DNA from 3 places in the Streptomyces sp. NPDC052079 genome. Region 3 is predicted to be linked to each of the others. Evidence: riboswitches for the same ligand, from Rfam matches in the RefSeq annotation. Region 3 holds a riboswitch; each other region holds the start of a gene.

Region 1 (7,808 bases), on a different contig from region 3:
CGACATCGCCGGGGAGACGGGCGCGGAGGGCGGTGCCGTGCCGGTGCCGGCGCTGGCCGCCGCGGGCGGGCGGCTGCTCCAGCCGTCCAACAGCACCCGGCTGCCGGGGCTGTTCACGGTCGGCGGCTGGTCCCATCCGGGCGGCGGGCTGCCGCACGCCGGGATGTCGGGGGCGCTGGTCGCCGGGCTGATCGTGGAGGGGCCGGAGTTCCGCGGGTCGCAGTGAGCGCCCGTCAGAAACGGTACTGCTCGTCGTACCCGGTGCCGCCGTTGCCGTGGGTCTGTCCGTCGCCCTGGTACGGGTACTGCTGCTGCTCCGGCGGGAGTTCACCGCCGTACGGGTCGTCGGTGCTGCGCTGCTGGGGGACCCACAGGCCGCCGCCGGGGGTCTCGCCGCCGTAGCCCGTGGCGTACGGGTCCTGGCTGTAGCCCTGCTGGCCGTACTGCTGCTGGTCGGTGTACCCGGTGTCGTACGACGTGCCGCCGCCGTACGTCGTGTTGCCGATGTACGGGTCGGAGTAGGCGGCGTACTGCTGGCCCGTGGTGTCGTAGCCCTGCTGCTGGCCGTAGCCGGAATAGTCGTAGGCGTAGGCCTGGTCGGCGCCCTGGGCGGCCGCCGCGTACTGGTCCTGGGACGGGGCCGCATAGCCCTGGTCGCCGTAGTTGCCGTAGACGCCGTAGGAGCCGGTGTCGTCGGGCATGGGCTGTGGCTCGTAGACGGACGTGGTCGCGTCGGCCGTCGGCCGGGCGGGGGCGAACACGTCATCGCGTTCGTAGTCGTCGTCCTGGCCGTAGGGGGCGCGGCCCGGGCCCTCGCCCTCGTCGCCGTAGCCGCCGCGGGAGGTCTCCAGGTCCGAGACCTCCAGGGTGGGTTCCTGGCGCTCGGGGTCGTCGCGGCGGCCCTTGGCGCCGGCCAGCCGCGGCGCGTTGACCGCCCAGCCCGCCTGGAAGCCGCGGCGGAACGACAGCGTGACATAGGTCTGACCGACGGCGAAGGCCGCGGCGCCGAGACCGATGACGATCACGGAGGGGATCAGCACACCGAGCACGACACCGAGGAAGCCGGCGAAGGCGAGCAGCCGCCAGCGCAGGCGTGCCTTGTACTGCAGCAGCACCTCGCCGAGCAACCACAGCGCGACGATGCCGAACGCGATGTAGAGGACCGTCCAGCCCATGTACGCCCCTCTCCCAGTGGTCGCTACGCAGTGTGTCGTATATCCGTGCGACCGGTCTAGGCCCGCGGTGGGTGGTGCAGGCCCAGGTTCTCGTAGATTTCCAGCGTCGCCGTGGAGCTGTTCAGCGTGATGAAGTGCAGTCCCGGCACTCCCTCGGCCAGCAACCGCGCGCAGAACTCCGTGGCGAAGTCGATACCAATGGAGCGTACCGCCGCCGGATCGTCCTTCGCTGTGAGGATCCGCTCTTTGAGGGCGTCGGGGAAGGAGGCATTACTGAGCTTTGGCAACCGTTCCAGCATCTTCACGCTGGTCACCGGCATGACCTCGGGAATCACGGGCGTTTCGCAGCCCGCCGCGTGGACTCGGTCACGCAGCCGCAGATACGACTCGGGCTGGAAGAACATCTGGGTGATCGCGTAGTCGGCGCCGGCCCGGCACTTGTCGACGAAGTGGGCGACGTCGGTGTCCCAGTCCGCCGAGCGCGGGTGCATCTCCGGGAACGCGGCGACGCCGACGCAGAAGTCGCCCGACTCCTTGATGAGCCGGACGAGTTCGGCGGCATAGGTCAGGCCCTGCGGGTGCGGCACCCAGTCGCCCATGGGGTCGCCGGGCGGGTCGCCGCGCACGGCGAGCATGTTGCGGATCCCGACGTCGGCGTACTGGCCGATGATGTTGCGCAGCTCGGCGATGGAGTGGTCGACGGCCGTGAGGTGGGCGACCGGGGTGAGGGTGGTGTCGGCGGCGATCTGCTCGGTCGCCTTGACCGTACCGGCGCGGGTGGAACCGCCCGCGCCGTAGGTGACGGAGACGAAACTGGGGGCGACGGCCTCGACCCTGCGGAGCGCGTTCCAGAGGTTGCGCTCACCCTTCTCCGTCTTGGGGGCCCAGAACTCGAACGAGTACGTCGTCTGTCCGGCGGCGAGCATGTCGCGCACGGTGCGGGCGCGATCAGTCCTGGTGGATGCGGTTCCGAGGGCCATACCGGCAGGTTAGCCAGGGGGCGGCGGTACCCCAACCAAAAGCGGGAGTTTTGTCTGATTTGCCGACTTGCTGTCCATAGTGTGGACGAACGTGAGACGGTGGGACGTCCGGCGGGGCGCGTCATTCCGCGTCCGGGCCGGCCTCCCGCAGCCGCTTGGCGAACGCGGCGGCGGCCGCGCCCGGGTCGTCCGCCTCGGTGAGGGCGCGCACCACGACGACCCGGCGGGCTCCGGCCTCCAGCACCTGGTCGAGGTTGCCGAGGTCGATGCCGCCGATGGCGAACCAGGGGCGGTCGGTGCCGAGGGCGGCGGTGTACCGGACCAGGCCGAGGCCGGGGGCGGGCCGGCCGGGCTTGGTGGGGGTGGGCCAGCAGGGGCCGGTGCAGAAGTAGTCCACGCCGGGCTGGACGGCGGCCGCGGCGGCCTCGGATTCGGAGTGGGTCGAGCGGCCGATCAGGATGTCCGGGCCGAGGAGGGCCCGCGCGGCGGGAACGGGCAGGTCGCCCTGGCCGAGATGGAGGACGTCGGCGCCGGCGGCGTGGGCGACGTCCGCGCGGTCGTTGACCGCGAGTAGCTTGCCGTGCCGGGCGCAGGCGTCGGCGAGGACCGCCAGATGTTCCAGTTCCTCAGCGGACTCCATGCCCTTGTCCCGCAACTGCACGATGTCGACCCCGCCGGCCAGGACTGCGTCCAGGAACTCCGGGAGGTCCCCCTGCCGTTTGCGGGCGTCGGTGCAGAGGTAGACCCGGGCGTCGGCGAGCCGGTCTCGGACGGTGTCGGTCATGCGGGTGTCCCCCCGGGATGTCGGTGCGGCAAGGACCGGGCGGGACCCGGTGGTCATCGGGGCGCACTCGCCCGCCACCAGACCGGGAGCGCACACCGCAACGGACCCTATGCCGCCCCGGCCGGCCGCGGCACACCCACCCGCGGCGCGGGCAGGGATGCCCGTCGGCCGGGGTCACGTGCCCCGGCCGACGGGGCTGCTGTCCGGTCGTCTGTCGGTCGGGATCTGTCGGGTGCGGGTCAGACCGCGAGCGCCTGGGCCCGGCGCTTCACCTCCGTACCGCGGTTCTCGCCGAGTGCCTGCGCGGGCGTGCCCGGCAGGGTCGGGTCGGGGGTGAAGAGCCACTCCAGCATCTCTTCGACCGTGAAGCCGTCGTCCCGCAGGAGCGTCAGGGTGCCGGTCAGGCCCTTGACCACCTTGTCCCCGTCGATGAAGGCGGCGGGCACGTGCAGCGCGCGGTTCTCACCCCGGCGTACGGCGATGAGCTGGCCCTCCTTGACCAGCTGCCGGACGCGCGTCACCTCGACGCCGAACTGTTCGGCGATCTCGGGGAGAGTGAGCCAGGCGGGGACGAGAGCATCGATCTTTGCGTCAATCTCGGTCACGGGACAAGCCTGCCACCTGCCACTGACAGTCGGAAGTCAGCCCCCGCCACCTGGGCGGACGCGTCGCCCCCGCGACGCGCGCCCACGGCATCACGCCGCCGCCGACCTCAAGGGCCGACCGGGGTCGGCAAGCACGTCCGGATCCATGCCGGCGCCCGCCCCCATGAGCCGACGCCCCTGCGCCGGTCCCGTCGAAAGTCAGCCCCCCGCCACCCAGACGGACGCATCAGCCCCGCCACGCGCACCCACAGGCTCACGCCGCCGCCGACCTCAAGGGCCGACCGGGGTCGGCAAGCACGTCCGGATCCATGGCACTGCCCGCCTCGATCAGCCGACGCCCCTGCACCGGTCCCGTAGAAAGTCAGCCCCCCGCCACCCAGACGGACGCATCAGCCCCGCCACGCGCACCCACAGGCTCACGCCGCCGCCGACCTCAGCGGCCGGCCAGGGTCGGCGAGCAGGGCCGGATCCATGCCGGTGCCCGCCTCGAAGAGCCGACGCGCACCCACAGGCTCACGCCGCCGCCGACTCCAGGGACCGGCCAGGCTCGGCAAGCACGTCCGGATCCATGGCACTGCCCGAATCGATCAGCCGCCGCCCCTGCACCGGTCCCGTCGAAAGTCAGCCCCCCGCCACCCAGACGGACGCATCGGCCCCGCCACGCGCGCCCCACCGGTTCACCCCGCCGCCGACTTCAGCGGCCGGCCAGGGTCGGCCAGCAGGTCCGGGTCCATGGCGGTGCCTGCCTCGATGAGTCGGCGTCCCTGGGCCAGGTCGCGGGGCCGTCCCACCGCGAGTAGCGCGACCAGGCGGGACCCGCGCAGCCAGCAGACGCTCCACGCCGGCCCGGACGGGTCGCCGCGCCATACGGTCAGCTCGGCGTCCGCGTGGTGTCCCGCGTACTGGACGAAGCGCCCGAACTGCTCGGACCAGAAGTACGGCACCGGGTCGTACACCGCCGGGGCCCGGCCGGCGGGCACGCCGAGGATGTTCGCGGCGACCGTACGGGGCCCCTGCAGGGCGTTGTCCCAGTGGGGGACCAGCAGGCGCTCGCCGTAGCGGCCGGACGGGAAGGACGCGCAGTCGCCGACCGCGTACACATCCGGCACAGAGGTCATCAGACCGCGGTCGGCCACGACCTCGCCCTGCGTGCCGAGCTCGACCCCGGAGCCCGCCAGCCAAGCCGTGGCGGGCCGGGCCCCGATGCCGACGACCACGGCACCCGCGGGCAGCCGCGTCCCGTCGTCCAGGACGACCTCACCGTGCCCGACACGCGCCACGCGCGCGTGCGTGCGCAGGGTGACGCCCGCCTCGGCGTACCAGGCGGTCATGGGGGCGGCCACCTCGGCGGGCAGCGCCTCGGCCAGCGGTCGTCCCCCGGCCTCCACGACGGTGACCGCGCAGCCCGCCTCGCGGGCCGCCGTGGCGAACTCCGCGCCGATCCAGCCGGCGCCGACCACCACGATGTCGTGCTGCCGCGCGAGCACCGGCCGCAGGCGTTCGGCGTCGTCCAGGGTGCGCAGCAGATGCACGCCGGGGACGCCCTCCGTGCCCGGCAGCCGGACCGGTTCCGCGCCGGTGGCGATCACCAGGACGTCGTAGGGGACGGCCCCGGCCTCCGTGTCCAGCTCGTGGTCATCGGGTCGCAGGCCCAGCACCTCGCAGCCGAGGCGCAGTTCGATGCCGAGTTCCTCGAAGTCGACGTCGAAGGCCGAGCTCTCGGCCGTGCCGAGCAGGACCGCCTTCGACAACGGCGGCCGGTCGTAGGGCTGGTGGGGCTCCGCGCCGATCAGGGTCACGGTGCCGGTGAAGCCCTGCTCCCGGAGGGCGGCCGCGGTCCGTACACCGGCCATGCCCGCGCCCGCCACCACGACACGCCGCGGCTGGGAACGTCCCGGTTCCTGTGTCTGCTCGCTCACCCGGTCACCTTAGACACCATCCGCTTCGGATCGGCCGAGCTCCTCCACCACGCTCGTCCCGCTACCCGGCTGCGACTCCCACTCCCAGCTCTCCTCCAGCCGCACCCGCCCGTCGGACAGCTCCACGACCGTCGACACACAGTGCCCCGAGGACGTCGTGCCGTCCCGCTTGAGCTGTACGTAACGGAAGTCGAGCCGGTCCCCCGCGCGGGTGCCGACCAGATGCCCGCGGACGACGTCGCCGCCCACGTAGTCGGCCCAGATCTCGCCGTCCCGCTCGTGGTAGACGAACCGGGTACGGGTGCCGACCTGGCCCGGAGCCTGGTCGGCCACGGGGGCGAGGACGAGTCCGTCGAGCGATGGTGCCACGCGGAGGCTCCCTTACAAGTGCGCTGTGCCGAGGGCTAGGGTGGCCAACGTAAAGCACTCGCGGGAGCCCGGACGCACCGGGCTGAGAGGGAGGCTGGCGGCCTCCGACCGTACGAACCTGATCCGGGTCATGCCGGCGAAGGGAGGGGCTGGACGCCCATGTCGCCCACGCGTACCTCAGAGGTCCTCGTCGTCGGGGGCGGAGTCATCGGACTGGTCACGGCCTGGCGGGCGGCGCAGCGCGGTCTCGCCACCACCGTGGTGGACCCCGAGCCGGGCGGCGGCGCCGCCCGGGTGGCCGCCGGGATGCTGGCCGCCGTCACGGAGCTGCACTACGGCGAGGAGACCCTGCTCGGCCTGAACCTCGCCTCCGCGCGGCGCTATCCCGCCTTCGCGGCCGAGCTGACCGAGCTCACCGGCCACGACCTCGGCTATCGCAGGTGCGGCACCCTCGCGGTGGCCCTGGATGCCGACGACCGCGCCCACCTGCGGGAACTGCACGCGCTGCAGCAGCGCTCGGGCCTGGACGCCCAGTGGCTGTCCGGGCGCGAGTGCAGGCGCCTGGAGCCGATGCTCGCGCCGGGGGTACGCGGCGGGCTGCGGGTGGACGGCGACCACCAGATCGATCCGCGCCGGCTGGCGGCCGCCCTCGTCACCGCCTGTGAGCGGGCCGGCGTGACCATCCGCCGGACGTGGGCCGAGCGGCTCCTCGTCACGGGCGGCCGCGCGACGGGGGTCGTCACCGCCGACGGCGCCGAGCTGGGCGCCGGCCAGGTGGTACTCGCCGCCGGCAGCCTCAGCGGACGGCTCGCGGGCGTCCCGGAGGACGTGCTGCCGCCCGTGCGCCCCGTGAAGGGGCAGGTGGTGCGGCTGACGATGCCCGAGCGCCACGGTCCCTTCCTGAGCCGGACCGTGCGGGCCGTGGTGCGCGGCAGCCATGTCTACCTCGTGCCGCGCGAGAACGGCGAGCTGGTGATCGGCGCTACGAGCGAGGAACTCGGCTGGGACACCACGGTGACCGCGGGCGGCGTGTACGCGTTGCTGCGCGACGCCCATGAGCTGGTTCCCGGGATCACCGAACTGCCGCTCGCCGAAACCCGGGCCGGGCTGCGCCCCGGGTCCCCCGACAACGCGCCGCTGCTCGGCCCGACGGAACTCGAGGGGCTGCTGCTGGCAACCGGCCACTACCGCAACGGAGTGCTGCTGACACCGGTCACCGGCGACGCCATGGCGGACGTCCTGACCACCGGTGAACTGCCAGAGGTGGCTCGTCCCTTCACCGCCCGGCGCTTTGGCGCCGCCGTCCTCACGGAGCAGCCCGCATGAACATCTCCGTCAACGGGGAGCGTCGGCAGATCGAGCCCGGCACGGCCCTCGACACCGTCGTCACCACGCTCACCGCGGCGCCCTCGGGTGTGGCCGCCGCACTCAACGAAACCGTCGTCCCGCGCGCGCAGTGGCCCACCACCCCCCTGGCGGAGGGGGACAGGGTGGAGGTCCTCACCGCCGTCCAAGGAGGCTGACCATGGCCGACGATCCGTTCGTCCTCGGCGGTACGTCCTTCACGTCCCGTCTGATCATGGGTACGGGAGGGGCGCCCAGCCTGGACGTGCTGGAGCGGGCGCTGGTGGCGTCCGGTACGGAGCTGACGACCGTCGCGATGCGGCGGGTGGACCCCTCGGTGCAGGGGTCCGTGCTGTCGGTGCTGGAGAGGCTCGGGATCCGGGTGCTGCCCAACACGGCGGGGTGCTTCACGGCCGGGGAGGCGGTGCTGACGGCACGGCTCGCGCGGGAGGCGCTGGGCACGGACCTGGTGAAGCTGGAGGTGATAGCGGACGAGCGGACCCTGCTGCCGGACCCGGTGGAGCTGCTGGACGCGGCGGAGACGCTGGTCGACGACGGGTTCACGGTGCTGCCGTACACGAACGACGATCCTGTGCTGGCGCGGAAGCTGGAGGACGTGGGGTGCGCGGCGG
Region 2 (7,808 bases), on a different contig from region 3:
GCCGACGCGACGGCCGTCACGCTCTGCCGTGACAACAGCCTGCCGATCGTCGTCTTCGAGCTTCTGAAGGAGGGCAATATCGCCCGCGCGGTCAAGGGTGAGAAGATCGGCACGCTTGTGGGTGACCACGCCGGACGCAACTGACCGGGGGGATGGACAATGTCCTGCCGGTCGGGAACCGTGCAGGAATAAGACGCGACGCAGCCGGCCGCCGCCCTGACAAGGAACCGCAGCCGGGCCTACTCAAGACACGCAGGAGCAAGTGGTGATCGAAGAGACCCTCCTCGAGGCCGAGGAGAAGATGGAGAAGGCCGTCGTGGTCGCCAAGGAGGACTTCGCCGCGATCCGCACCGGCCGTGCGCACCCGGCGATGTTCAACAAGATCGTGGCCGACTACTACGGCGCACCGACGCCGATCAACCAGCTGGCCTCGTTCTCCGTGCCCGAGCCGCGCATGGCCGTGGTGACGCCGTTCGACAAGAGCGCGCTGCGCAACATCGAGCAGGCGATCCGCGACTCCGACCTGGGCGTCAATCCGAGCAACGACGGCAACATCATCCGGGTGGTGTTCCCCGAGCTGACCGAGGAGCGCCGTCGCGAGTACATCAAGGTCGCCAAGGGCAAGGGTGAGGACGCCAAGGTCTCCATCCGTTCCGTGCGCCGCAAGGCCAAGGACGCCATCGACAAGATGATCAAGGACGGCGAGGTCGGCGAGGACGAGGGCCGCCGTGCGGAGAAGGAGCTCGACGACACCACCGCGAAGTACGTCGCCCAGGTGGACGAGCTCCTGAAGCACAAGGAAGCGGAACTGCTCGAGGTCTGATGAACGACTCTTCCTGGGGGCCGCCGCAGACCGGGTACTGGGGGCCGTCCGACCACGGGCCCGGCCAGGGGGCTGCCCCTGCGGGTCCCGCGTACCATGCGCACTACGCGCAGCAGACTCGCCCCATGCCCATCGTGCCCGACGTGCCCGAACACGGCGGAGACCAGGATGTGGACCGGGGGGCCGCTCGGCTGGGCGGTCCCCTGTTCCGAGACGAGATCCCGCAGGCACGGCCCCATCCCGGGGAGGTGCGGCAGAATCCGGAGCCCATGCCCGACGTCCCGCAGCCGGCGCCCGCCCCGCAGAAGAAGAGCGCGGGGCGCGACCTCGGCGCCGCGATAGGCGTCGGCGTCGGACTCGGCGCGGTGATCGTCGCGTCGCTGTTCGTCGTCAAGGCCGTCTTCGTCGGCGTGATCACCGTCGCCGTCGTGGTCGGCCTGTGGGAGCTGACCACGCGGCTCGAGGAGCGCAAGGGCATCAAGGCGCCCCTCGTCCCGCTCGCGCTCGGCGGTGCCGCCATGGTCGTCGCCGGGTACGCCCGGGGGGCCGAGGGCGCGTGGGTCGCCATGGCGCTCACCACGCTGGCGGTGCTGGTCTGGCGTATGACGGCGCCGCCCGAGGGCTACCTCAAGGACGTCACGGCGGGTGTCTTCGCGGCGTTCTACGTCCCGTTCCTGGCGACCTTCGTCGCGATGATGCTCACCGCCGACGACGGTCACTGGCGGGTCCTCACCTTCCTCCTGCTGACGGTGGTCAGCGACACGGGCGCCTATGCCGTCGGCTGGCGCTTCGGCAAACACAAGCTCGCCCCGCGGATCAGCCCCGGCAAGACCCGCGAGGGCCTGCTGGGCGCAATCGCGTTCGCGATGGTCGCGGGCGCCCTGTGCATGCAGTTCCTGATCGACGACGGCAGCTGGTGGCAGGGCCTGCTGCTGGGCCTCGCGGTCGCGGCCAGCGCCACCCTGGGCGACCTCGGCGAGTCCATGATCAAACGCGACCTGGGCATCAAGGACATGGGCACCCTGCTGCCCGGCCACGGCGGCATCATGGACCGCCTGGACTCCCTGCTCCCGACGGCACCGGTGGTGTGGCTCCTACTGGTGATCTTCGTCGGCTCCACCTGACCCGCACCCACCCCCAAACCGATCGGCCCCCGCCCTCCCAGGACGCGGGCCCGACGTCCGTTTCAGTACGATCACCCAATGACCACGCCGCTACTGCGCGGCCCCCTGGAACCGTACGAAGAGCCACGCCACCAAGGTCACCGTTCTGATCGCCGACCTGTTCTGAGCCCGGCCGGGCCACCCATGTCGATCTGCGACACTGGTACAGCCATGCCTAAGCCCGGAGAACTTACTTTTGTTGCGCCGCGCGGAGCCAAGACGCCGCCGCGGCATCTTGCCGATCTCACGCCTGCCGAGCGGAAGGAGGCGGTCGTTGCGGTCGGTGAGAAGGCGTTTCGTGCCAGGCAGCTGTCGCAGCACTACTTCGCGCGGTACGCGCACGAGCCGGAGCAGTGGACCGACATCCCGGCCGGTGCGCGCGGCAGGCTGCGGGAGGCGCTGCTTCCGGAGCTGATGACGGTCGTACGACATCTGTCCACCGACCAGGGGACGACCCGCAAGACGCTGTGGAAGCTGTTCGACGGGACGCTCGTCGAGTCGGTGCTGATGCGATACCCGGACCGGGTGACCATGTGCATCAGCTCGCAGGCCGGGTGCGGTATGAACTGCCCGTTCTGCGCCACGGGGCAGGCGGGGCTGGACCGGAACCTGTCGACGGCCGAGATCGTGCACCAGATCGTGGACGGGATGCGCGCGCTCCGGGACGGTGAGGTGCCCGGGGGCCCGGCGCGGCTGAGCAACATCGTGTTCATGGGCATGGGGGAGCCGCTCGCCAACTACAAGCGGGTCGTGGGCGCCATCCGGCGGCTCACCGACCCCGAGCCGGACGGGCTCGGGCTGTCGCAGCGCGGGATCACCGTGTCCACCGTCGGCCTCGTCCCGGCCATCCACCGCTTCTCCGACGAGGGCTTCAAGTGCCGGCTCGCCATCTCGCTGCACGCCCCCGACGACGAGCTGCGCGACACCCTCGTCCCGGTGAACACGCGGTGGAAGGTGCGCGAGGTGCTGGACGCCGGGTTCGAGTACGCGGCCAAGTCGGGGCGGCGGCTGTCCATCGAGTACGCGCTCATCCGGGACATCAACGACCAGGCGTGGCGCGGTGACCGGCTGGGGCGGCTGCTCAAGGGGCGGCCCGTGCACGTCAACCTCATTCCGCTCAACCCGACGCCCGGTTCCAAGTGGACCGCCTCCCGGCCCGAGGACGAGAAGGCGTTCGTGGAGGCGATCGCCGCGCACGGTGTGCCGGTGACGATCCGGGACACCCGTGGACAGGAGATCGACGGGGCATGCGGTCAGCTCGCCGCGAGCGAGCGGTAGGGTGACCCGTGTAAGTCAGAGGTAAGGACAACCTCATATTCCGACAGGGGAGCGCCACAGCGCTGAGAGTGCGGCACCGGCCGCAGACCCTCCGAACCTGGCCCAGGTCATTCTGGGTAGGGAGATCGGTCATCACTCGAGCTGTTGCGCCCTGCCCGGGACTCCGCCAGGGGTCCCGGGCAGGGCCGCGTCTCTTCCTGGTCACCCCCAGGAGGAATCAAGTGGGCATCACCAAGAAGGTCACGGTCCTGGCCGTCGGGCTGGGGCTGGTCACGGCGTCCGCGTGCGGGTCGTCCGACGGGGACGGCGGCAGCGGCGACGGCGGCGGGTCCAAGACCGTCACCCTCGTCAGCCACAACTCGTGGGCCGTGTCCGAGGACGTCGTCGCCGCCTTCGAGAAGCAGTCCGGCTACGAGCTCAAGGTCCTGGAGGACGGCGACGCGGGACAGGCCGTGAACAAGGCCATCCTGACCAAGGACAACCCCCAGGGCGATGTCTTCTTCGGCGTCGACAACACCCTGCTCTCCCGCGCCCTCGACAACGGGCTGTTCCAGCCGTACGAGGCCAAGGGCCTGGACAAGGTCCTGCCCGAGTACCGGGCCGACGAGGACGAACACCGGGTCACCCCCGTCGACACCGGTGACATCTGCGTCAACTACGACAAGGCGTGGTTCGCCGAGCACGACCTTAACCCGCCCAAGACCTTCGACGACCTGATCAAGCCCGAGTACAAGGACCTCCTCGTCGTCGAGAACGCCTCCACCTCCTCGCCCGGCCTGGGCTTCCTGCTCGGCACGGCCGCCCAGTACGGCGACGAGGGCTGGCCGGACTACTGGAAGAAGCTCCGGGCCAACGGCGTCAAGGTGGTCGACGGCTGGGAGCAGGCCTACAACGAGGAGTTCTCCGGCTCGGCCGGCGGCAGGAAGGCCAAGGCCGACCGTCCGCTCGTCGTGTCGTACGCCTCCTCGCCGCCCGCCGAGGTCATCTACACCGAGCCCCGGCCGGAGACCGCGCCCACCGGCGTCGCCGAGGGCACCTGCTTCCGCCAGGTCGAGTACGCCGGACTGCTGAGCAACGCGAAGAACCCCGAGGGCGGAAAGGCGCTGCTCGACTTCCTGATCGGCAAGCGGTTCCAGGAGGACATGCCGCTCAACATGTTCGTGTACCCGGTGGTGGAGGGCGCCGAGGTGCCCGAGGAGTTCAAGCAGTTCGGGCCGCAGGCCAAGGATCCGGAGACCATGGACCCGGCGAAGATCGCCGAGAACCGTGACCAGTGGGTCAAGTCGTGGACCTCGCTCGTACTGAAGTGACGCGAGCGGCGGCAAGGCGGCGCGGGAGCGCGGCGCGGCTCGGTCTCATGGCCGTGCCCGTCGCGTTCTTCGCCGTCTTCTTCGCCTATCCCGTCACCGCGATCGTCGCGCGCGGACTCAAGACGGACGGGACCTGGCAGCTCGGGCGGATCGGGGACGTACTGGCCCAGTCCGACGTCCGGCAGGTGCTGTGGTTCACCACCTGGCAGGCTCTCGTCTCCACTGTCCTCACCCTGCTGATCGCCCTGCCCGGCGCCTATGTCTTCGCCCGCTTCGACTTCCCCGGCAAGCAGGTGCTGCGGGCCGTGGTCACGGTGCCGTTCGTGCTGCCCACGGTCGTCGTCGGTACGGCGTTCATGGCGCTGGTCGGACGCGGCGGACTCCTCGACGAACTGTGGGGGGTGCGCCTGGACACCACCGTGTGGGCGATTCTGCTCGCGCATGTCTTCTTCAACTACGCCGTCGTCGTGCGCACGGTGGGCGGCCTCTGGTCCCAGCTCGACCCGCGGCAGGAGGAGGCCGCGCGGGTGCTCGGCGCCTCACGGTTCGCGGCCTGGCGGACCGTCACTCTGCCCGCGCTCGCGCCCGCCGTGGCCGCGGCCGCGCTGATGGTCTTCCTGTTCACCTTCACCTCCTTCGGTGTGGTGCAGATCCTGGGCGGGCCGGCCTTCTCCACGCTGGAAGTGGAGATCTACCGGCAGACCTCCGAGATCTTCGACCTGTCCACGGCCGCCGTCCTGACGATGATCCAGTTCGTCGCCGTGGGCTCCATCCTCGCCCTGCACGCCTGGACCGTCCGGCGGCGGGAGACCGCCCTGCGGCTCGTGGACGCCTCGGTGACCGCCCGCCGGCCGCGCGGCACCGGGCAGTGGGCGCTGCTGGGCGGAGTCGTCGCCGGTGTCGCCGTACTGCTTCTGCTGCCCCTCGCGGTGCTGGTGCAGCGTTCCTTCGACGGCGCCGGCCTCGGCTACTACCGGGCGCTGACCGAGGACGACGGAGGAGTGTTCCTGGTCGCGCCGATCGAGGCGGTCGGCAACTCGCTGCGGTACGCCCTCGCCGCCACCGCCATCGCCGTGGTGATCGGCGGCCTCGCGGCCGTCGCGCTGACCCGGCGGGACGCGGGACGGCTGGTGCGCGGGTTCGACGCCCTGCTGATGCTGCCGCTCGGGGTGTCGGCGGTGACCGTCGGCTTCGGCTTCCTGATCGCCCTCGACGAGCCGCCGCTGGACCTCAGGGCCTCCTGGATCCTGGTCCCGCTCGCGCAGGCGCTCGTGGGCGTGCCGTTCGTCGTACGGACCATGCTGCCGGTGCTGCGGGCGGTGGACGTACGGCTGCGGGAGGCGGCGGCGGTGCTCGGGGCGTCGCCGTGGCGGGCCTGGCGTGAGGTTGACCTGCCGATGGTGCGGCGGGCGCTGCTGATCGCGGCCGGGTTCGCCTTCGCGGTGTCGCTGGGGGAGTTCGGGGCGACGGTGTTCATCGCCCGGCCGGAGAACCCCACGCTGCCGGTGGCCGTGGCGCGGCTGCTCGGGCGGCCCGGAGACCTCAACTACGGCCAGGCCATGGCCCTGTCGACGATTTTGATGATCGTGTGCGCGGTGGCGCTGCTGGTGCTGGAGCGGCTGCGGACCGACCGGACCGGGGAGTTCTAGATGCTGCTGAGCCTTCGGGCCGCAACCGTCCGCTTCGGCGGGCGCGCGGTGCTGGACGCCGTCGACCTGGAGGTCGCCGAGCAGGAGATCGTGTGTGTGCTCGGGCCCAGCGGCAGCGGCAAGTCGACCCTGCTGCGGGCGGTCGCGGGTCTGCAGCCCCTCGACTCCGGGCAGGTCCTGCTCGACGGGCACGACCAGTCGGGCGTGCCCGCGCACAGGCGCGGGGTGGGGCTGATGTTCCAGGACCACCAGCTCTTCCCGCAGCGGGACGTGGGCGGCAACGTGGCGTTCGGGCTGCGGATGCGCGGCGCGTCACGCGCCCGGCAGGCGGAGCGGGTGGGGGAGTTGCTGGACCTGGTCGGTCTGCCCGGGGCGTCCGGGCGGGCCGTCGCCTCGCTGTCCGGGGGCGAGCAGCAGCGTGTCGCGCTGGCCCGCGCCCTCGCTCCCAGCCCCCGGCTGCTGATGCTGGACGAGCCGCTCGGACAGCTCGACCGGTCGCTCAGGGAGCGGCTCGTCGTCGAACTGCGCGAGCTGTTCGGCCGGCTGGGCACCACCGTGCTCGCCGTGACCCACGACCAGGGCGAGGCGTTCGCGCTGGCCGACCGGGTGGTGGTGATGCGGGACGGGCGGATCGCCCAGTCCGGAACGCCGCTCGAGGTGTGGCAGCGGCCGGCCGACGCCTTCGTGGCGCGTTTCCTCGGTTTCGAGAACGTCGTCGAGGCAGCCGTCGGGGACGGGGTCGCCGTGACCCCCTGGGGCAAGGTCCCCGTCCCGGACGGCGCCCCACAGGGCACGCGGACGCTGCTGGTCCGGCCCGCCGGTGTCCGTCTGGTCCCCGTCGAGGAGGGACTGCGCTGCACCGTGGCCGCACGCACCTTTCGGGGCACCCATGTCGCCGTGCACCTCCAGCCCGAGGACGCGCCCCGGCTGGAGGCGGCCTGCGCGCTCAGGGCCGCGCCGGACGTCGGGGACGAGGTCGGAGTGGAGTTCGACGAGGCGGAAATCGCCGTGCTGGGGTGACCGCTGCTGTCTACGGTCTGCGTCATGATTCGACTCGGGTACGGCCGTTACTGCGCGATCGCGGCGCGCTGGACGGGTGGCCGTCGGAGTCCGGCCGGCTGATCGTCGGCGACCTGCGGACGGCGGGGCCGGGCGCGCAGTTGTGAAGCTGGGCGGACATCCGCAATGCCGGGTTCTGGGCCCGCCGTATGACGCACGAGCTGATCGTCCACCGCGCGGACGCGGCCCTCGCCGCCGGACTGCCCTTCGAGGTCGCGCCCGATGCCGCCGCCGACGCGAGGAGGGCGTCCCCTGGCACCGGGGCCATGACAAGGCCACGGTCGCCCCGCGCGGACCGCTCACCGAGGTGCTCCAGGACGCCCCGGAACTGCAGGTGCTCGGCGACCGGAAGCTGCTGGAGTTCTGGCTGGAGCGGGTGACGTTCGGCTGAGCGTTCGGAACGACGAAGCGGCCCGCTCCCGAGGGGGCGGGCCGCTTCTGTGTCCGTGCGGGGTCAGCGGTTGCTGTTCGCCCCGCGGCGGCGCATGCCGAAGAAGATCGCGCCACCGCCGACCGCGACCAGGGC
Region 3 (7,808 bases):
CGTCCGCCCCGCAGGACGGTCAGCCCGCCGAGGTCGCCGAAGGGGAGGTGAGCCCGGGTCGCCGCCGGGTCGCACGGCGGACCGGAGCGTGGAGCCCCGCTTCCGGAGGCACGGAGCGAGGGCGTAGAGGGCGTCCACCGACAAGAACGGGCCGGCCACCCGGCATAGGCGGGCCGGCCACCGGCAGCGAGCGCGCGACAGGAACGGTCACAGGGCGGCCGTAAACCGCCCCAAACGGGACGAAAGCCGCAGCGAATCGGAGTCTCGCTCCGATTCACCACCCCTGGGTCATCACACAGCGCGATCCGCATTCCTATGATGGGCCCACGACACCGCGGGCCGCTGCGACCAGGCAGTCCGATGCGGTGCAGATGCGGCGCGATGGTGGAGGGGTCGATGACTCAGGGGGCCGGTCAGGGACCCGAGGTGGAGCGGACGGCGACGTTGCGCGACTTCCGGGTACCCGCTTACGTCCACGAGACCGGTCCGTATGCCCAGAGCACCCACCCCGGCAACACCGCCCCGCCCTCCGAGGAGACCTATCCGGAGGGGTACACGCCCACCCAGCGGGACCTCCCCGTCATCAATCGGGGCGACACTGTCCAGGTGACCGTCGACGCCGTGTCCGCGCCCGCCCCTCAGTCCACCACCGGCCACGGGCCGCTGTACGTGGTCGGTGACGTCCACGGATACCTCGACGAGCTGATCGCCGCCCTCCGGGAGCAGAACCTCGTCGACTCGGCCGGGCAGTGGTGCGCCGGCACCGCGCGGCTGTGGTTCCTGGGCGACTTCACCGACCGCGGCCCGGACGGCATCGGCGTCATCGACCTCGTGATGCGGCTGTCCGCCGAGGCCGCCGCGGCCGGCGGCTACTGCAAGGCCCTCATGGGCAACCATGAACTGCTGCTGCTCGGCGCCAAGCGGTTCGGCGACACCCCCGTCAACTCCGGGGCCGGCACCGCCACCTTCCAGGCGGCGTGGCTGCTCAACGGCGGCCAGAAGACCGACATGGACCGCCTCCAGGACCACCACCTCCAGTGGATGGCCCGCCTCGACGCCGTCGAGGAGGTCGACGGCCATCTGCTGCTCCACTCCGACACCACCGCCTACCTGGACTACGGCCGCTCCATCGAAGAGGTCAACGACACCGTCCGCGAGACGCTCACCCGCAACGACGCGGACGAGGTCTGGGACCTGTTCCGCAAGTTCACCAAGCGGTTCTCCTTCCGCGACGAGGGCGGCGCCGACGCGGTGCGCTCCCTGCTGGACACCTACGGCGGCACCCGGGTCGTGCACGGCCACAGCCCCATCCCGTATCTACTGGGCGAGGTCGGCTCCGAGGACGGCGAGGACGACAGCGGTCCCGTGGTCGCCGGTCCGCACGTCTACGCCGACGGACTGGCCATCGCGATGGACGGCGGGGTCACCATGGCCGGAAAACTGCTGGTCCAGCAACTGCCGCTGAGCGCCTGACCGTTCCACGGGCCGCTTGCCGGCGGCCCGCGACCGCACCGCGAGAGCGGCAATTTCGGTAAACCCCCTGTCACCGCGCGCCGTCACCGCTCTACCATCGGCTTATCCGTAGCAGGCTCCCCTCCGTTTCTGCCCGACGGCTCGTCAGCATGCCGAGCCCCAAGCCCTACGGAGCATCGGGGGATGCACATGAACAGCGTTCCGCAGCACCTGCTGAGCGAGGACCGCCAGGAATACGAGCGGATTCTCGATGAGGCGCTGCGCTCCGCACCACACAACCCGGAACTGGCCGCTGTCGGACAGCGGCTCAACTCGGAACAACTGCGCACCATGGCGCTCAACGCCACCGCGATCGTCGCGGCGGCCGCGGCGACCGAATACCAGCACTATGTGAAGGTCCGCGAGGAACTGCGCCGGCCGCCGACACCGTCCACCCCGGCCGGCCGAGACTCCGGCTCCGCCGAGCCGGACACGGGCGCGGCGGGGCTCGCCGCCACCATGGGAGAGGTCGCCGAGACCGCCGGTGCGGGCGTCGTGGCCGTCGTGGCCGTCCTGGCACCGGTGCTCGCCGGGACCGCGGCCGCGATATTCCTGCTCGTCGGCTACATCCTGCGCATGCTGGACCCCGAGGCGGCGTTCGCCCGCACCATGCTCACCACGGGGTGGGTGTTCGGCGCGGTGACGGCGGTCGCCATCCTCGTCGCCGCCGTGGGTCTGCTGCTCACCGCACTGCGCAACAAGCCCTCGGCGCTCGGCGGCCCGTACCGCGAACTCGACGGGGAGGTGAAGCGGGCCAGGGACGCCTGGCGGGAGGCGCTGCTGAAGCGGGGGATCATCCCGTTCCTGCGGGACGCGCTCGCCGACCCGGCGGCGGCCGCCGCGCTGCAGCACACGGCACCGCCCGCGCCGGCCAGCCGTATGCCACAGCTCGGGTACGACCGGCCGGGCTTCTCCAGCCCCGACGACGGCTCGACCCGCGGCACGCGACCGAGCTACACCAGTCCGGACTACTCCAGCCCGGACTTCGGCGGGCCGGAGCACCAGCCGGAGTAGCCGGACCGGCCCGGCCGGCTGTCCGGGGCCCGTCCGTCGGCTTGCGCTTCCCGCATCGGCGCCGGCGTACCCGCGGGCAGTCGTGCCGCTGGGGCTGCACGGGTGGGCGCGACGGCACCCCGCCTGCGCCGGGCTGCGCAACCACGCCCGCCCCAGGGGGCGCGAGCCGGGTGGATGGGACCGGCCGTCGTCCGGTCCTCGTCCGGTTTCGTTCGGCCCGTTCGGACCGTTCGGACCGTTCGGACCGTTCGGCCCTCAGAGGATGCCCGCGTGCCTCGCGGCCTTGATCCACAGCGGGAACTCGGACAGCAGACGGTCGTACAGCTCCGGGTCCGGCACGGTGGCGATGTCGTCGACGGCGAAGAAGCCGACGTTGTCGACGCGGCGACCGGGCAGCGTGTCGAACCGCTCCAGCACGCCGTAGTTTGACCTGCCCAGCCCCACGAACTGCCAGAAGACGGGTTCCTCGACCGCCTCCCGAAGCTCACGTTCGATCTCCTTGTTGCGGTAGACACCGCCGTCGGAGAAGAACAGCACGAGGGTCGGGGCGGACGCCGGGTTGTTCCGGACGAACGCGCGGACCTCGGCGATGACCTTCTGCTCCTCGTTCTGGATTCCGACGTCCCGCATGTCGACCTGGCTGGGCTCCAGTCCCTTCTTCCTGCCCCGACGGAAGAGGCCCATCTCCCCCACGCGCACGTGGAGCCGCAGCCACTCGGGAAGCTCGCCGAGCCTCAGATCCGGCAGCCGCGCCGGGTTCGAGGCGAACGTCCAGGCCTGCATCTCACCGTCGTCGTCCAGCTGCGCCGCGACGGCGGCCATCCGCTCGACGACATCGGACACGGTGCCCTTGGAGTACAGGAAGGACATCGACCCGGAGGCGTCCAGTACGAGGATGACGCGCGCGGTGATCCCGGCCGCCCCGTGCTTGCGCAGGCTGACCGCCACCTGCTCCTTGCGGAGGGACAGCCGCTTGCGCATGTCGACGGGCAGCCGCTCCTCGCCCTTGGTGAGCCTGGGGGCTTCCGGGTGGGGGTGAGGGGCGGGAGCCCGGTCGGGTACGGGCGGCGCGGGCGGCACAGACGCCGGGGCCGGCGGAACGGGAGCGGGCACTGGGGCGACGGCCGGCGGGGAGGGATCGTCCACGGTGATGCCGAAGTCCGTGGCCAGCCCGGCAAGCCCGGAGGCGTACCCCTGCCCCACCGCGCGGAACTTCCACTGTCCCTGCCGCCGGTACAGTTCCCCTCCGATGAACGCGGTCTCGGTCCCCGCGGCCATGTCGAACCGGGCGACCTCGGTCCCGTTGCCGGCGTCGAGAAGCCTGAGGACCAGCCCTGGTACCTGGCCGAACGTCCCGCCGTCGGCCGACGCGCACAGCACGATCCGTTCGACGGCCGCTTCGACCGCGCCCAGATCGACCTCCATGGTGTCGGTCGCGGCCCCGGTGGCACTCCGCTTCCCGAGATGCGTCACGGCGGCGGACTTGTGACGGGGCTGGTTGTAGAAGACGAAGTCCCCGTCGTCCCGCACCCGCCCGCCCTCCGTGAGAAGCAGCGCCGAGGCATCGATGTCGGGCACCCCGGGCCCCGCCGCCCAGGCGAGCTCGACACGCACCACGGAGGCACCGACGGACAGATTGGACCCCTTGCTCATCGAACTCGCTGTCATGGGGCCAGTCTGCCCATCCGCTCGGGCGAAGACGAGGGAAACCGTCCCACGGGAGCGGCACCCGCGACGGGCACCGCTCCCTGTTCCGCAGCCGGACGCTCAGTCCGCGATCGGCAGATACACGCGATGGCCCGCCGCCGCGAACTCCTGCGACTTCTTCGCCATTCCCTCCTCGATCTCGTCCCGGCTGCCACCGTGCTCCCGGCGGATGTCCTGGGAGATCTTCATCGAACAGAACTTCGGACCGCACATCGAGCAGAAGTGGGCCGTCTTGGCGGGTTCCGCCGGAAGGGTCTCGTCGTGGAACGCACGTGCCGTATCCGGGTCGAGGGCGAGGTTGAACTGGTCCTCCCACCGGAACTCGAAACGGGCGTCGGACAGCGCGTCGTCCCATTCCTGGGCGCCGGGGTGCCCCTTGGCGAGGTCGGCGGCATGCGCGGCGATCTTGTAGGTGATGACGCCCGTCTTGACGTCGTCGCGGTTGGGCAGGCCAAGGTGTTCCTTCGGGGTGACGTAGCAGAGCATGGCCGTTCCCCACCACGCGATCATCGCGGCACCGATGCCGGAGGTGATGTGGTCGTACGCCGGCGCGACGTCGGTGGTCAGCGGGCCGAGCGTATAGAACGGGGCTTCATCGCAGATCTCCTGCTGGAGGTCGATGTTCTTCTTGATCTTGTGCATCGGGACATGGCCCGGGCCTTCGATCATGGTCTGTACGTGGAAACGCTTCGCGATCGTGTTGAGTTCCCCGAGCGTGCGCAACTCCGCGAACTGCGCCTCGTCGTTGGCGTCCGCGATGGAGCCGGGCCGCAGGCCGTCGCCGAGCGAGTAGGTGACGTCGTATGCGGCGAGGATCTCGCAGAGCTCCTCGAAGTTCTCGTACAGGAACGACTCCTTGTGGTGCGCGAGGCACCACGCGGCCATGATCGAGCCGCCGCGGGAGACGATGCCGGTCTTGCGGTTGGCGGTGAGCGGCACATACGCGAGGCGGACGCCCGCGTGGACCGTCATGTAGTCCACGCCCTGTTCGGCCTGTTCGATGACCGTGTCCTTGTAGATCTCCCAGGTCAGTTCCTCGGCCCGGCCGTCGACCTTCTCCAGGGCCTGGTAGAGCGGCACGGTGCCGATGGGGACGGGGGAGTTGCGCAGCACCCACTCGCGGGTGGTGTGGATGTTGCGGCCGGTGGAGAGGTCCATGACCGTGTCGGCGCCCCAGCGGGTCGCCCAGGTCATCTTCTCCACTTCCTCCTCGATGGAGGACGTCACCGCCGAGTTGCCGATGTTGGCGTTGACCTTCACCAGGAACCGCTTGCCGATGATCATCGGTTCGGTCTCCGGGTGGTTGACGTTCGCGGGCAGCACCGCGCGGCCCGCCGCGATCTCCTCCCGGACCACCTCGGGTGAGACGTTCTCCCGGATCGCCACGAACTCCATCTCGGGCGTGATCTCACCGCGGCGCGCGTAGGCCAGCTGGGTGACCGCCTTCCCCGGCCGGCCCCTGCGCGGCTGGCGTGGCCTGCCGGGGAAGACGGCGTCCAGGTTACGCAGGCCCCCGCGCGGAGACGTGTGCTTGATTCCGTCGTCCTCGGGACGGACGGGACGGCCCGCGTACTCCTCCGTGTCACCGCGGGAGATGATCCAGTTCTCCCGCAGCGGAGTCAGTCCTCGGCGGACGTCGGTGTCGACGAGCGGATCGGTGTACGGCCCCGAGGTGTCGTACAGCGTGACGGACTGCCCGTTGGTGAGGTGCACCTGACGGACCGGTACCCGCAGGTCGGGGCGCGAGCCCTCGACGTACGCCTTGTGCCAGCCGTTGGACTTCCCGGCCTCGGCGTTCGCCGACGTCTCCGTCGGGTTCTGCGTGGAGGCAGGCGTGCTTGCGTCCTTGTTGGTCATGAGACCTACTCCCTACGCCGGCATTACCCGGTAACAGGTTCGGCGGTCGACGCAGCGGTTTCCGTCTGCCGACGTTCCGTGTGAAACATCACTCGACGTCGGTCATGTTTCATGTGAAACATCGCTGGGACGGAGGTCAGCGCCCTCTCAGCCCGGTGCTCCGAGCTCCCGCGTGTTCAAAAGGTGCCTTCACGCTAGCGTCCTTTCTGGCGCGGTGAACAGAGGGCCCCCTTCGTTCTTGGGATGATCGGGCGGTGACCCCGACTCAGCCTCCTCCGTATCCACCGCCCGAACCACCGCACGGCGCAGGCGCCGGCAGCGGACACGGGCATGGACACAGTCACAGTCACGGCCCGGCGGCTCCCGTGTCGCGGCATCTGCGCAGAGTCATCGCGGCGATCCTGATCCCGTTCGCCGCCGCGGTGCTGGTCGGACTCGCCGTGCTGTGGCCGGGCGGCGCGCCGGCGCACGAGCGCACCGGTGTCGGTTTCGACCGGCAGACGCAGCACGCCACGGTGACCGAGGTGGTGGAGGTGAGCTGCCAGTCCGTGAACGCCTCCGGAGGCGTCCCGACCGGCGATACCTCCACCGCCGAGGGTTCCTCCGCCCAGCAGCAGGCGGACGGTACCTGCAAGAAGGCGACGATCAGGGTCGACACCGGCGACGACAAGGGCCGTACGTTCAACGAGATCGTGCAGCCGGACCAGTCCCGTCAGCTGAGCGAGGGTCAGGAGGTCGTGGTCGCCTACGAGCCCTCCGCGCCCGAGGACCTGCAGTACTCGGTCACCGACGTGAACCGGCGCTTTCCCATGGCGCTGCTCGCCGGCGTCTTCGCGCTCGCCGTCGTGGCCGTGGGACGGATGCGCGGCGTCATGGCGCTCGTCGCCCTGGCCGTCAGCTTCCTGGTGCTGAACTTCTTCATCCTTCCGGCCATTCTGCAGGGGTCGAACCCGCTGGTCGTGGCGGTGGTGGGCGCGAGCGCCATCATGCTGCTCGCCCTGTATCTCTGCCATGGACCGTCGGCGCGCACCTCGGTGGCGGTGCTCGGCACCCTCATCTCGTTGCTGCTGATCGGCATCCTGGGGTCGGTCTTCATCGGCTGGGCCGCGCTCACCGGCAACACCGACGACAACACCGGTCTGATCCACGGGCTGTATCCCGGGATCGACATGAGCGGTCTGCTGCTGGCCGGCGTGATCATCGGGTCGCTCGGTGTCCTGGACGATGTGACGGTCACGCAGACGTCCGCGGTCTGGGAGCTGCACGAGGCCAATCCGTCGATGGGCCGGCGCGGGTTGTACCGGGCGGGCATCCGTATCGGCCGCGATCACATCGCGTCCGTGGTCAACACGCTGGTCCTCGCCTACGCGGGCGCCGCGCTGCCGCTGCTGCTGCTGTTCTCCATCGCGCAGAGCGGCGTGGGGACGGTCGCCAACAGCGAGCTGGTCGCGGAGGAGATCGTGCGCACGCTGATCGGTTCGATCGGCCTGGTGGCCTCGGTGCCGGTCACCACGGCCCTGGCCGCGCTGGTCGTCTCCGCCGACCGTCCGACGGCGCGGGCGCAGGGGCGGGGACAGAGCCCGGGTCGGGGACAGCCGCAGGTACCGGATGCCCGGTCGGCCACAGGCTCCGGGGGGCGGGGCAGGCGCCGCAGGCGCTGATGTCCGCGGAGCGGGGCGGAACGCGCTGAAGCGTTCCGTCACCGGCTCACCCGACGG

What was found. A riboswitch is a leader RNA that binds a small molecule or an ion and turns the genes downstream of it on or off. The one in region 3 is predicted to bind thiamine pyrophosphate.
Region 1: linked by a shared signal. The riboswitch ahead of thiO (glycine oxidase ThiO) and the one ahead of thiC (phosphomethylpyrimidine synthase ThiC) in region 3 are both predicted to bind thiamine pyrophosphate.
Region 2: linked by a shared signal. The riboswitch ahead of AB0L56_RS13300 (thiamine ABC transporter substrate-binding protein) and the one ahead of thiC (phosphomethylpyrimidine synthase ThiC) in region 3 are both predicted to bind thiamine pyrophosphate.

Annotation. Positions count from the first base shown of each region.
Region 1 is NZ_JBFAWL010000016.1:89,076-96,883, reverse strand. Features, by position in the region: gene AB0L56_RS22525 (NAD(P)/FAD-dependent oxidoreductase) at 1-226, shown strand, start outside; gene AB0L56_RS22520 (hypothetical protein) at 234-1,175, opposite strand; gene metF (methylenetetrahydrofolate reductase [NAD(P)H]) at 1,232-2,155, opposite strand; gene thiE (thiamine phosphate synthase) at 2,277-2,939, opposite strand; gene AB0L56_RS22505 (Rv2175c family DNA-binding protein) at 3,179-3,544, opposite strand; gene AB0L56_RS22500 (FAD-dependent oxidoreductase) at 4,222-5,463, opposite strand; gene AB0L56_RS22495 (hypothetical protein) at 5,473-5,832, opposite strand; TPP riboswitch at 5,883-5,994, shown strand; gene thiO (glycine oxidase ThiO) at 5,992-7,158, shown strand; gene thiS (sulfur carrier protein ThiS) at 7,155-7,355, shown strand; gene AB0L56_RS22480 (thiazole synthase) at 7,358-7,808, shown strand, end outside.
Region 2 is NZ_JBFAWL010000006.1:194,146-201,953, forward strand. Features, by position in the region: gene pyrH (UMP kinase) at 1-144, shown strand, start outside; gene frr (ribosome recycling factor) at 266-823, shown strand; gene AB0L56_RS13290 (phosphatidate cytidylyltransferase) at 823-1,947, shown strand; gene rlmN (23S rRNA (adenine(2503)-C(2))-methyltransferase RlmN) at 2,158-3,264, shown strand; TPP riboswitch at 3,300-3,405, shown strand; gene AB0L56_RS13300 (thiamine ABC transporter substrate-binding protein) at 3,486-4,574, shown strand; gene AB0L56_RS13305 (iron ABC transporter permease) at 4,622-6,223, shown strand; gene AB0L56_RS13310 (ABC transporter ATP-binding protein) at 6,224-7,243, shown strand; partial or broken gene AB0L56_RS13315 (hypothetical protein) at 7,309-7,673, shown strand; gene AB0L56_RS13320 (LAETG motif-containing sortase-dependent surface protein) at 7,737-7,808, opposite strand, start outside.
Region 3 is NZ_JBFAWL010000002.1:444,669-452,476, reverse strand. Features, by position in the region: gene AB0L56_RS06545 (LacI family DNA-binding transcriptional regulator) at 1-51, shown strand, start outside; gene AB0L56_RS06540 (metallophosphoesterase) at 382-1,473, shown strand; gene AB0L56_RS06535 (hypothetical protein) at 1,657-2,526, shown strand; gene AB0L56_RS06530 (VWA domain-containing protein) at 2,782-4,194, opposite strand; gene thiC (phosphomethylpyrimidine synthase ThiC) at 4,294-6,090, opposite strand; TPP riboswitch at 6,083-6,272, opposite strand; gene AB0L56_RS06520 (YibE/F family protein) at 6,345-7,751, shown strand.